2 regions of the Burkholderia sp. Ac-20345 genome follow, and region 1 is predicted to be linked to the other one. Evidence: predicted binding sites of a transcription regulator. Region 1 holds the regulator's gene; the other holds the start of a gene.
What was found. Region 1 encodes HrcA, which represses chaperone genes, less so after heat shock. Its sites were predicted from a motif close to TTAGCACTCNNNNNNNNNGAGTGCTAA; they were not measured.
Positions count from the first base shown of each region.

Region 1 (6,644 bases):
GTTCGACAGCGCGTGCGGCGCGATCGGCACGAGCACGATGCCCGCCAGCTGCGGATGGAGGATCGGGCCGGCCGACGACAGCGCGTAAGCGGTCGAGCCGGTCGGCGTGGCGACGATCAGGCCGTCCGAACGCTGGTTGTACATGTACCGGCCGTCGACCGATGCGCGCAGCTCGACCATCCCGGAGAAGCCGCTGCGGTTCACGACGACGTCGTTGAAGGCGATCGCGTGGTAGATCGGTTCGCCGTCGCGCATGATCCGGGCTTCGAGCAGCGCGCGCTCCTCGCGCTCGAACTTGCCCGACAGGATCACCGGGACGAGCGCCTGCATGTCGGCCGCCGCGATATCGGTGATGAAGCCGAGCCGCCCGTGGTTGATCCCGATCAGCGGTGTCTTGTACGGCGCGAGCTGACGGCCGATGCCGAGCATCGTGCCGTCGCCGCCCAGCACGACCGCCACGTCGGCGCGCGCCCCGATTTCGGCCGGGGTCAGCGCCGGGTAGCCGGTGATGCCGATCTCGCGCGCGGTCTCGGCTTCGAAGACGACCTCGAAGCCGCGCTTGGCGATGCAGGCGGCCAGCGTGGCGAGCGGCTCGGCGATGTTGGGCGTGTTGCTCCGGCCGACGAGCGCGACAGTGTTGAACTGATTACCGGTTTTCATGCCGGCATTACACCATAGCTCGTTGACGAAAAGAACCGGCTGTGCGGAGACGGGGCCGGATCGGGCCGGGCCGCGCATCGGTGGCCGCGCCACTCGCCGCGGTCGCGCGGTTGCGCTAAAATTTTCCACCATGCTAGATCCTCGCGCACGAACCCTCCTGAAAACCCTGATCGAACGGTATATCGCCGACGGTCAGCCAGTCGGATCGCGCACGTTGTCCCGTTACTCCGGGCTTGAGCTGAGCCCGGCGACGATCCGCAACGTGATGTCCGACCTGGAGGAGCTCGGCCTCGTGTCGAGCCCGCACACGTCGGCCGGCCGCGTGCCGACACCGCGGGGCTACCGGCTGTTCGTCGACACGATGCTGACGGTCGAGGCACCGATCGACGCCGAAGCCGTCGCGCGGCAGGTGCAGAACACGCTGCAGGCCGGCGAGCCGCAGCAGCGGGTCGTGGCGGCCGCCGCAAGCGTGCTGTCGAACCTGTCGCAGTTCGCGGGTGTCGTGCTCACGCCGCGCCGCAGCCACGTGTTCAAGCAGATCGAGTTCATGCGCCTGTCGGACAAGCGCATCCTGCTGATCATCGTCACGCCCGAGGGCGACGTGCAGAACCGGATGCTCGCGACGCCGCGCGACTACTCGCCGTCGCAGCTGACCGAGGCGTCCAATTACATCAACGCGCATTTCGCCGGGCTGTCGTTCGACGAGGTACGCCGCCGCCTGCGCGACGAGATCGACCAGTTGCGCGGCGACATGACCGCGCTGATGCATCTGGCGGTGACGGCCAGTACCGAGGTGCCCGACACCGAGGACACCGTGCTGATTTCCGGCGAGCGCAACCTGCTCGAGGTGGCGGATCTTTCCTCCGACATGGCTCGGCTGCGCAAGCTGTTCGACGTATTCGACCAAAAGACGGGCCTCCTGCAACTGCTCGACGTGTCGAGCCACGCCCAGGGCGTGCAGATCTTCATCGGCGGTGAATCGACGCTCGTGCCGATCGAGGAAATGAGCGTCGTCACCGCGCCTTACGAGGTGAACGGGCAGATCGTCGGCACGCTCGGCGTGATCGGCCCGACCCGCATGGCGTACAACCGCGTGATACCGATCGTCGACATCACCGCGCGCCTGCTGTCGCTCACGCTGAGCCAGCAGTAGCCTGCGATCGCCAGCCCGATCCCGCCCCGTCATCGTGCCGCGGCACCGCGCATGCCGGCAGTCGGCCGAACGGCCAGCCGACCGGCGCGAAGCGGCCCGCTATAATTGAGAGCCGTCCGGTCCCGTGCCCCGAGCACGTAATTGCCCATGCGTTTCGATCTTGAGCCGCCTTCGAGCATCGCGGCTGCCCATCGCATCGGCGTGCTGCTGATCAATCTCGGCACGCCCGACGCCCCTACGCCGCGCGCGGTGCGGCGCTACCTGGCCGAATTCCTGTCGGATCCGCGGGTCGTCGAGATTCCGCAGGCTGTCTGGCAGGTGCTGCTGCGCACGCTGATCCTGCCGCTGCGCGGCCGCGCGTCCGCGAAGAAATACGCTGCGGTCTGGATGCCCGAGGGCTCGCCGCTGCGCGTGTACACGGAGCGCCAGACCGACAGCGTGCGGCATCTGCTCACGTCGAACGGCTATCACGTGATGGTCGACTACGCGATGCGCTACGGCAGCCCGAACATTTCGCACGCGCTCGCGCAGTTCAAGCGCGCGGGCGTCGAGCGCGTGCTGCTGATGCCGATGTATCCCCAATACTCGGCGTCGACCACGGCCACCGCCTTCGACGCCGCCTTCGACGCGCTCGCACGCATGCGCAACCAGCCGGAAGTACGCACGGTGCGGCATTACGCCGACCATCCGGCCTATATCCACGCGCTGGCCGAGCAGGTGCGCCAGTACTGGGCGCAGCACGGCCGGCCCGACTTTGCGTCCGGCGACAAGCTCGTGCTGAGCTTTCACGGCGTGCCGAAGCGCACGCTCGACCTTGGCGACCCCTATCACGATCAGTGCCAGCAGACGGGCGCGCTGCTGATGGCCGCGCTCGGGCTGTCGACGACCGAGTGCCGCGTCACCTTCCAGTCGCGCTTCGGCAAGGCCGAATGGCTGCAGCCTTACACCGCGCCGACGCTGCGCGAGTTCGGCGAGGCCGGCGTGCGGCGGGCCGACGTGTTCTGTCCCGGTTTCACGGCCGACTGCCTGGAGACGATCGAGGAGATCGGCATGGAAGTGCGCGACGAGTTCCTCGCCGGCGGCGGCAAGGCGTTCCACCGCATTCCTTGCCTGAACGGCGCGCCCGCGTGGATCGGCGCGCTCGGCGAGATCGTCGCCGAGAATCTGCAGGGCTGGCCGGTCAGGGCCGCGCAGCCCGAAACGGTGAGTTGAGATGAAACGATCCCCACGCTCACTTCGTTCACTGCCCCCCGAGGGGGCGGTCAGCCTCCTTGGGGCGGCCCGGCGGAGGCTGCGATGAATTTCAAGATTTCGACCGAACCGGGCGCGAAGCTGCGCATCGACAAATGGCTGTGGGCGGCCCGGTTTTTCAAGACGCGCTCGCTCGCGACCGATGCGGTCGACAAGGGGCACGTGAAGATCGGCGGCGCGGCGGTCAAGCCGGCGAAGGAAGTGCGTGTGGGAGACGAGGTCGAGATTGCGATCGACGGCATCGTCTGGCACATTGCCGTGCTCGGCGTGTGCGACGTGCGCGGGCCGGCGAGCGTCGCGCAGACGCTTTACGCGGAAACGGAAGCGGGGCGGGCCGCGCGGCTCGCCGAACTGGAGCGGCGCCGCACGTATCGCGAGCCGGCGGCTGAATTGCACGGCCGGCCGACGAAGCGCGACCGGCGCATCATCGACAGATTTTCTGGTGGGAGCTGAACATCTGGTCGAACGTCGCCCGCGCGCTCCCGTATTCGGTCGTGCGGTCGGTGACGGCTCCCGACAGGCAGATGGTGGTGGTGCCGGCAATGAGTACCAGCGCGACCACCGATATCGCAAAGGTCAGTTTCACGGTACTCCCCTCGAGAAGACGGGTGAAAGTGGCGCCAGGTGGATGTCAGGCGACGGTCAGCTAGGGGTAAACACGCTTTTCCGACGCTTGAGTGGAGTGTAGTGCAGCGGGCCTGTGCCAAGCTAGTACTTGCCAGGTAAGCGTTGTTACAGCCCGTTTCGCCCGAACTGGCGGACTATGCGGGCGATGCCCCGGCGTGAAGCGCGGTTGTTTCGCGGCATTGGAGAATGCCGGCGAATAACCCTCTTGAAATCGTAGTTTTCACCCTTATTTGCACCAGCAATGTGCGGTGCTGCCGGGTATACGGTCCGGCGGTTGCCGATTTGGCTTCAACCTCTAATCGACTTTCAGCGACATGGAAAACACGCAAGAGAACCCGGCTACCCAATCGGCCGAAGACATCGGCAGCGAGAAGCAGGCGGCGCAAGGCGCCGCTCCCGCCGCCGAAGCAGCCGACGCGGCGCTCGCGGAGGCTCAAGCCAAGGTCGCCGAGCTGCAGGAGAGCTTCCTGCGGGCGAAGGCCGAGACCGAGAACGTCCGCCGTCGCGCGCAGGACGACGTCTCGAAGGCGCACAAGTTCGCGATCGAGAGCTTCGCGGAGCACCTGCTGCCCGTGCTGGACAGCCTGGAAGCGGCCGTCAGCGATACGTCCGGCGACATCACGAAGGTGCGCGAAGGCGTCGAACTGACGCTGCGCCAGCTGACGAGCGCGCTCGAGAAGGGCCGCGTCGTCGCGCTGAACCCGGTCGGCGAGAAATTCGATCCGCATCAGCACCAGGCGATTTCGATGGTACCGGCCGATCAGGAGCCGAACACCGTCGTTGCAGTGCTGCAAAAGGGCTACACGATCGCCGACCGCGTGCTGCGTCCGGCGCTCGTCACCGTCGCGCAGCCGAAGTAAGGCCGTCGCAATGGTGCCTGCCGGCGTCGATCCGGCCGCGTTTGACGCGTTCGACATGCAGGCGCTGGACGCCGGCACGTTCGACGCGGCGATCGACGGCGCGGGCGACGCACTCGCGGTGGTGTTCTTCTGGGGCGTCGACTGCTTCAACTGCGAGATCGCGAAGAAGGCGATGCTCGCGCAGCCCGACGCGATCCGCGCGCTGGACCTGAAGTGGTTCCATTGCAACGTGTACGAACACCACCAGCTGGGGCGCCGCTTCGGGCTGCACGGCGTGCCGACGTGGTTCTTCTTCCACCGCGGCAAGCGGCTCGGCCGCGCGACGGGCTGGCATGGCCTCGCGCAGTTCCAGGCAGCGGTGTCGGCGGCACGCGCGAAAATCGCCGCGGCGGGCGGCGATCCGCCGGGCGGCGATCCGCTAGCCGGCGGCGATTGAAAAAATTTAATATCCGCATCGCTCGTCGGGTCTTGAAAACGGACCGGACGGACGCATTTCGGGAACAGAGTTGAATTCTGGCGCGCGAAACCGCCCCAAAACGCGGGGTTTTGCGCAGCAAACAAGCATTTCTGGAGATTAGGAAAAAATGGGAAAGATCATCGGTATTGACCTCGGCACCACGAACTCGTGCGTCGCCATCATGGAAGGCAACCAGGTCAAGGTCATCGAGAACTCGGAAGGCACGCGCACCACGCCGTCGATCATCGCCTACATGGACGACAACGAAGTGCTCGTCGGCGCGCCGGCCAAGCGTCAGTCGGTGACCAACCCGAAGAACACGCTGTTCGCGGTGAAGCGCCTGATCGGCCGCCGCTTCGAAGAGAAGGAAGTCCAGAAGGACATCGGCCTGATGCCGTACACCATCGTCAAGGCCGACAACGGCGACGCATGGGTCGAAGCACATGGCGAAAAGCTCGCGCCGCCGCAGGTTTCGGCGGAAGTGCTGCGCAAGATGAAGAAGACGGCCGAAGACTACCTCGGCGAGCCGGTCACGGAAGCCGTGATCACGGTGCCGGCGTACTTCAACGACAGCCAGCGCCAGGCAACCAAGGATGCCGGCCGTATCGCGGGCCTCGAAGTCAAGCGGATCATCAACGAGCCGACCGCAGCCGCGCTCGCGTTCGGCCTCGACAAGGTCGAGAAGGGCGACCGCAAGATCGCCGTGTATGACCTCGGCGGCGGTACGTTCGACGTGTCGATCATCGAAATCGCGGACGTCGACGGCGAAATGCAGTTCGAAGTGCTGTCGACCAACGGCGACACGTTCCTCGGCGGCGAGGACTTCGACCAGCGCATCATCGATTACATCATCGGCGAGTTCAAGAAGGAGCAGGGCGTCGACCTGTCGAAGGACGTGCTCGCGCTGCAGCGCCTGAAGGAAGCCGCTGAAAAGGCGAAGATCGAGCTGTCGTCGAGCCAGCAGACCGAAATCAACCTGCCGTACATCACGGCGGACGCGTCGGGCCCGAAGCACTTGAACCTGAAGATCACCCGCGCGAAGCTGGAAGCGCTGGTGGAAGACCTCGTCGAGCGCACGATCGAACCGTGCCGCATCGCGATCAAGGACGCAGGCGTCAAGGTGTCGGACATCGACGACGTGATCCTGGTCGGCGGCCAGACGCGCATGCCGAAGGTGCTGGAGAAGGTGAAGGAGTTCTTCGGCAAGGATCCGCGCCGTGACGTGAACCCGGACGAAGCCGTCGCAGTCGGCGCGGCGATCCAGGGCCAGGTCCTGTCGGGCGACCGCAAGGACGTGCTGCTGCTCGACGTGACCCCGCTGTCGCTCGGCATCGAGACGCTCGGCGGCGTGATGACGAAGATGATCAGCAAGAACACGACGATCCCGACGAAGCACGCTCAGGTGTACTCGACGGCGGACGACAACCAGGGCGCCGTGACGATCAAGGTGTTCCAGGGCGAACGCGAAATGGCAGCCGGCAACAAGCTGCTCGGCGAGTTCAACCTCGAAGGCATCCCGCCCGCACCGCGTGGCGTGCCGCAGATCGAAGTGACCTTCGACATCGACGCGAACGGCATCCTGCACGTCGGCGCGAAGGACAAGGCGACCGGCAAGGAAAACAAGATCACGATCAAG
Region 1 covers NZ_JAAGPO010000061.1:4,706-11,349, forward strand. The annotation lists gene G3O06_RS22040 (NAD kinase) at 1-660, opposite strand, end outside; gene hrcA (heat-inducible transcriptional repressor HrcA) at 791-1,813, shown strand; gene hemH (ferrochelatase) at 1,961-3,025, shown strand; gene G3O06_RS22055 (RNA-binding S4 domain-containing protein) at 3,110-3,517, shown strand; gene G3O06_RS22060 (hypothetical protein) at 3,489-3,650, opposite strand; gene grpE (nucleotide exchange factor GrpE) at 4,006-4,551, shown strand; gene G3O06_RS22070 (thioredoxin family protein) at 4,562-4,987, shown strand; gene dnaK (molecular chaperone DnaK) at 5,136-6,644, shown strand, end outside.

Region 2 (6,644 bases), on a different contig from region 1:
GGCGAGCGCCGCGCTCGATGCGGTCGTCAGCGCGATCAACCGCTCGGCCTGGCACTGCGCGGATCGCCGCGCGGCGGCCTGAGCGCCAGGTTCCGCTTCAGGGTTCCAACGTCAGCGAGCGGGGCGTGACCGCCCGTGCGCCGCGCGATCCGCGCCGCACGAGGCAGCAAAAAGCGGCCCAGAAGGCCGCTTCGGTCGGGACGTGAAAAGGAGCGCCACGCGCGCTCATGTCTCGGTCGCGCACCGCGTCGCCTGCCACGCGAACAGGCTCCAGCGCCCCTGTTCGTGGGTGTGGACGGAGGTATACGCAATCGGGAAGACCAGGCCGCCGTTGTTCGTTTCCATCTCGATCAACGCGCGCCCGGTGACGATGCAGGTCTCATCGCCGACGGGCAGCACGTCCTGCGACTGGATTTCGATCTGGCGATAGCGGCGGCGGCCGGCGACGATGGCGTCGATGAACTGCTGCTTGGTTTCGCGTTTGCCGTTGGTGTGCACGAAGAACACCTTGTCCGACAAAAGCGCGTCGAGCGCCTCGCCGTCCCCGTCCACCATCGCCCGGAACCGATCGCGCTCGAGCGCGCGGATCGCATCGACCACCTTCGCCATCGCCTGACTCCTCGGCAACGCGCACGCCGTGCGCGGGCATGCGGATCAGAAGTTGTACTGCAAGTAGAACTGGTGGAAATTTATACCAGGATTCGGCTCTTTGATACCCGCGTTAGACACATGTTCAAAACGGTAGCCGACCTGATACTGTTGCCGTTGGCCGAACTGCACGCCCACTCCCGCCGTCGGCGCGAACTGGAACGCAGTCCCCATCGAGAAGCGATCCGAAATCGTCGGGTGCGTCAGCAGCCGGATGCCGCCGCCGGCCTCGATGAACGGGCGGATCTCCCCGGCGCTCTTGATGAAGCGGAACATCGGCGTCACGCCGAATTCGCCGATGCTGCTGTGGACGTTGCCGCCCGTGTGCCAGTAGCCGGCGTGCCCTTCGACCACGAACGCAAAGTGCCAGCCGCCGATTTCCCACCAGTTCCAGCCCGGATCCCACACCACGCCGAGATCGCCCTTGTCGACCCCGTGGCGATCCGAAAAACCGCCGCCCGCCTGAATCCCCCACCGATCCGCGCATGCCGCACCCGATCCGCCCAGAAGGGACGCCGCCAGCATCGCGTGCAGCGCAAGCCGGCTGCGAGGCCGGCGATTCTTCTTATTGTTCATCTGACACTCCAACTTTGTGGGTTGAATGGAGCCTGCCGCTTCGGCCGGCTCGAGCGAACTGAATGGTATGGTAAAGGACTTTTCGGATCGGCATCACAAAGCGAAATGGCTTCCTTCCAAAACGACAAAAATTGAAATCGTCTACTGATTACCATCAGAAACAACGGCTTACGGAACTTCGCTTCGCTCCCTCTGTCGCAGAATAGACTATCGACTCCACTGGCTCGATAGAAAAAGCGGGAACTCCGATGCCCACGCTTGCTCTAAGGAATTAGCACTCGGATTACGGGAGTGCTAAGATGGCCCACGGAATTTCATTCGAGACCGGGGGTTTGTCCCTGATTCCAAAGGAGTTTTTTTAGTGAGCAATGCCCTGACCCTCCCGAACACCCTGAGCCCGACGCCGGCCAAGGCCGCATCGGCAGGCTCGCTGGCGCTCGCAGCTCAATCGATGTTGCCGGGCCAGCTTGGCAACATCGACGCGTATATCCAGGCCGTCAATCGCATTCCGCTGCTGACGGTCGAAGAGGAACGCCAGTACGCGACCGAATTCCGCGAAGGCAACAACCTCGACTCGGCACGCCGCCTCGTGCTGTCGCACCTGCGGCTCGTCGTGTCGATCTCGCGCAACTATCTCGGCTACGGCCTGCCGCACGGCGACCTGATCCAGGAAGGCAACATCGGCCTGATGAAGGCCGTGAAGCGCTTCGATCCGGCCCAGAACGTGCGCCTCGTGTCGTACGCGATCCACTGGATCAAGGCCGAGATCCACGAGTACATCCTGCGCAACTGGCGCACGGTGAAGGTCGCGACGACGAAGGCGCAGCGCAAGCTGTTCTTCAACCTGCGCAGCCACAAGAAGGGCCTGCAGGCGATGACGCCCGAGGAAATCGACGGCCTCGCGAAGGAACTCAACGTCAAGCGCGAAGACGTGACCGAAATGGAAACGCGCCTGTCGGGCGGCGACATCGCGCTCGAAGGGCAGGTCGAAGACGGCGAGGAGTCGTACGCGCCGATCGCCTACCTGGCCGACTCGCACAACGAACCGACCGCCGTGCTCGCCGCGCGTCAGCGCGACACGCTGCAGACGGACGGCATCGCGCAGGCACTCGACGCACTCGACGCGCGCAGCCGCCGCATCATCGAGGCGCGCTGGCTGCACGTCGACGACGACGGCTCGGGCGGCTCGACGCTGCACGATCTCGCTGCCGAGTTCGGTGTGTCGGCGGAACGCATCCGCCAGATCGAAGCGAGCGCGATGAAAAAGATGCGCACCGCCCTCGCCGAATACGCGTAAATCGCTGCGATTTAGAGCGCCTCATCGAAAACCGCTGCCCGACCGGCAGCGGTTTTTTTTCGCCTGTCTTTTCCCCTGCTTTTCATTCGCTTCTTCGATCGCTTCTCCGATCGTTTCCCCGCTCGTTTCTTCACGCGCTTCAGTGCGGATTAATTGACCTGATTCGTCAGGTAATAGGCAGTTTCCGGGCCCCTTCCGCATAACCTTGATCTGCCTCAAGTTTCGGCTCGTGTTTCGCGACGGTCTGCCGCAGCGCAGCACTCGGCATCGGAAAGCCGTCCTTTTAAAATTGGCATGTCAGGCGCAAAAGGATTAAAACAGCTTCACGGCCGTCATATATCCGACGTAAAGTCGCCCCAAATCAGACCTAAATCGATTCAGGATAATCGCCTTGATCTCGATCAATAAAGAGCCTGCGCCGCCTCCCCCACGGCCGGCCGGAACGATCGGCTGGCGCGCGCGCATCGCCGCGTGGGCACGCGGCCCGACCCTCGCCCGCGACATCACCCTGGTGCTGATCGTCAAGCTGATCCTCCTGATGTCGCTCAAATACGCATTCTTCAATCATCCGCAGGCCGAGCACATGTCGTTGCCGCCTGCCGCCGTCGCCGAGAAGCTGCTCTCGGTACCGGCGCCTGCACCCACCGAGGGAGACCACCATGATAAGTAGCGAAGTCGTCGATCTGTCGCGTCTGCAGTTCGGCATCACGGCGCTCTACCACTTCCTGTTCGTGCCGCTGACGCTCGGCCTGTCCTGGCTGCTCGTCATCATGGAAGCTGTTTACGTGATGACCGGCAAGCAGGTCTACAAGGACATGACCCAGTTCTGGGGCAAGCTGTTCGGGATCAACTTTGCGATGGGCGTGACCACCGGCATCACGCTCGAATTCCAGTTCGGCACGAACTGGTCGTACTACTCGCACTATGTCGGCGACATCTTCGGCGTGCCGCTCGCGGTCGAAGGCCTGATGGCGTTCTTCCTCGAATCGACGTTCGTCGGCCTGTTCTTCTTCGGCTGGAACCGCCTGTCGAAGGTCAAGCACCTGATGGTCACGTTCCTCGTCGCGCTGGGTTCGAACCTCTCCGCGCTGTGGATCCTCGTTGCGAACGGCTGGATGAACAACCCGGTCGGCGCGGAGTTCAACTACCAGACGATGCGCATGGAGATGACGAGCCTGTTCGACGTGCTGTTCAACCCCGTCGCGCAGGTGAAGTTCGTGCACACGGTGTCGGCCGGCTACGTGTCGGCGGCGATGTTCGTACTCGGCGTGTCGTCGTGGTACCTGCTGAAGAAGCGCGATGTCGACTTCGCGCTGCGCTCGTTCGCGGTCGCGGCCGGCTTCGGCCTCGCGGCGACGCTGTGCGTGATCGTGCTCGGCGACGAATCGGGCTATACGACCGGCGAAGTGCAGAAGATGAAGCTCGCCGCGATCGAATCCGAATGGGAAACGCAGCCGGCACCCGCATCGTTCACGCTGATCGGCATTCCGAACCAGGAAGCACAGCGCACCGACTACGCGATCAAGATCCCGTATGCGCTCGGCCTGATCGCGACGCGCTCGATCGACGAACCGGTGATCGGCCTGCGCGAGCTCGCGAAGCACAGCGAGGAGCACATCCAGAGCGGGATGGTCGCGTACGGCGCGCTGCAGAAGATCAAGCAGGGTGACACGAGCGACGCAACCCGCGCGCTGTTCGACCAGCACAAGCAGTATCTCGGCTACGGGCTGATGCTCAAGCAGTTCACGCCGAACGTGGTCGATGCGACGCCCGAGCAGATCAAGGCCGCCGCGAAGAAGACGATCCCGCCGGTCGCGCCCGTGTTCTTCTCGTTCCGGATCATGGTGGCCCTCGGCTTCCTGTTCGTCGCGACGTTCATCGCCGCGTTCTGGTTCTGCGCACGCCGCGAACTGCTGCAGGACAACCGCCGCTGGTTCCTCCGCTATGCGGTGTGGGCGATCCCGCTGCCGTGGATCGCGATCGAATTCGGCTGGATCGTCGCCGAGCTCGGCCGCCAGCCGTGGACGATCGCCGGCGTGCTGCCGACGCACCTGTCCGCGTCGAGCCTGCAGCCGAGCGACCTGTACCTGAGTCTCGCGGGCTTCATCCTGTTCTATACCGCGCTGTTCGTCATCGAGATCAAGCTGATGTTCAAGTACGCGCGCCTCGGCCCGTCGTCGCTGCATACCGGCCGCTATCACCACGAAATCGCGGCCGCCAGCGAGCGCGCCCCGGCGTGAGCACGCACCTGAAACGGAACAAGGAATCGCTATGGACTATGCAACTCTCAAGCTGATCTGGTGGCTGCTCGTCGGCGTGCTGTTGATCGGCTTCGCCGTCACCGACGGCTTCGACATGGGCGCGACCGCGCTGCTGCCGTTCCTCGGCAAGACCGACGAGGAACGCCGCATCATCGTCAACACCGTCGGCGCGACGTGGGAAGGCAACCAGGTGTGGCTGATCACGGCCGGCGGCGCGATGTTCGCGGCCTGGCCGCTCGTCTACGCGGCGTCGTTCTCCGGCTTCTACTTCGCGATGCTGCTGGTGCTGTTCGCGTTGTTCTTCCGGCCGGTGGGCTTCGACTACCGCAGCAAGCGGCCCGACCCGCGCTGGCGCGCGGGCTGGGACTGGGGCCTGTTCGTCGGCGGCTTCGTGCCGGCGCTGGTGTTCGGCGTCGCGTTCGGCAACCTGCTGCAAGGCGTGCCGTTCAAGTTCGACAGCGACCTGCGCGTGACCTACTACGGCAGCTTCTGGGCGCTGCTGAACCCGTTCGCGCTGCTGTGCGGGCTCGTCAGCCTCACGATGCTCGTCGCGCACGGCGCGGCCTTCATCAAGATGAAGACGGAAGGCGTGATCGCGCGCCGCGCGTCGGTCGCACTGCGCGTGGCGTCGTTCCTCGCGGTCGTGCTGTTCGTGCTGGCCGGCGTGCTGGTCGCATCGACCATCGGCGGCTTCCACATCACGCACGCCGCGCCGACCGATACGGTCGCAAACCCGCTGCTCAAGGACGTCGCTGCCGGCTCGGGCCTGTGGCTCGCGAACTACGGCGAATTCCCGTGGATGATCGCGGCGCCCGTCGTCGGGATCGCGGGCGGCTTGTTCGCGCTGCTGCTCGCCGGTTCGAAGCAGGAGAAGACGGCGTTCTTCTGCACGGGCCTGATGATCACCGGCGTGATCCTCACCGCAGGCTTCTCGATGTTCCCGTTCATCATGCCGTCGTCGCTCGACCCGCGCAGCAGCCTGACCGTGTGGGATTCGACGTCGAGCCACATGACGCTGCAGGTGATGCTGTTCGCGGTGATCGTGTTCCTGCCGCTCATCCTGCTCTACACGAGCTGGGTGTATCGCGTGATGCGCGGCAAGGTCACGCGCGAGGTGCTCGAAGAGAACAAGCATTCGATGTATTGATGCATTGAACCGGGCCGGGGCGCGCTCGCGCCCTCGCCCACCGTTTCGCAAGGAGTCGGATCATGTGGTATTTCAGCTGGATTCTCGGTATCGGCGTCGCGCTGTCGTTCGGCATCGTCAATGCGATGTGGCTCGAAGCGCGGCAGAAGACGCAGGAAGCACGCGTTCGCCAGGACTGATGCGTGTGCGGCCGATCGCGCCGCCGCCGTCCCGAAGGAACCTCGCCTCGCGCGAGGTTTTTTTTCGCTCCTGCCAGCCGGACAGGCCCGGCACGTCGATGCCAATTTAGCGCCAGATTGATACCACTTGAATACCAATAAAAGGTTTCATAAGATCTTTGGACACGGCCGCTGACAGGCCGAATCCATCTGGTGGGGGAGACATGCGAATCCCGTATGCGGCGCGCGACTGCGCGCCGTCTCGCCGTCGGCGTGCGGCGGCCGGCTGTGCTTCGTCGGCGAGCGACGCCGTCATCGTCCGCACAGGTCGCTTGCGCGCCTTTGCCACCGGCCGCGCCGCCACGGCATCCGCAGCAGCCGCTGCCGTGCGCCGCCGATGAAGACGCGCATCCGCCCACGCCGATCCGACCGGCACGCCTGCCCGCCACCCGTTCCGTAACGCACGCGCACGCGTGCCGACTTCGCGCGGGGCAGCCGCATCGCCCGCGCGCCCTGTTGTCCCCGCAGCTCCGTTGAAAGTCCCGCTCGCAGCGACG
Region 2 covers NZ_JAAGPO010000183.1:129-6,772, reverse strand. The annotation lists gene leuA (2-isopropylmalate synthase) at 1-82, shown strand, start outside; gene G3O06_RS37815 (nuclear transport factor 2 family protein) at 226-609, opposite strand; gene G3O06_RS37810 (acyloxyacyl hydrolase) at 655-1,224, opposite strand; gene rpoH (RNA polymerase sigma factor RpoH) at 1,586-2,521, shown strand; gene G3O06_RS37800 (hypothetical protein) at 2,543-2,740, opposite strand; gene cydP (cytochrome oxidase putative small subunit CydP) at 2,907-3,191, shown strand; gene G3O06_RS37790 (cytochrome ubiquinol oxidase subunit I) at 3,181-4,761, shown strand; gene cydB (cytochrome d ubiquinol oxidase subunit II) at 4,793-5,929, shown strand; gene cydX (cytochrome bd-I oxidase subunit CydX) at 5,992-6,108, shown strand.
Region 2: the regulator HrcA is predicted to act here: its motif matches at 1,496-1,522, upstream of rpoH (RNA polymerase sigma factor RpoH).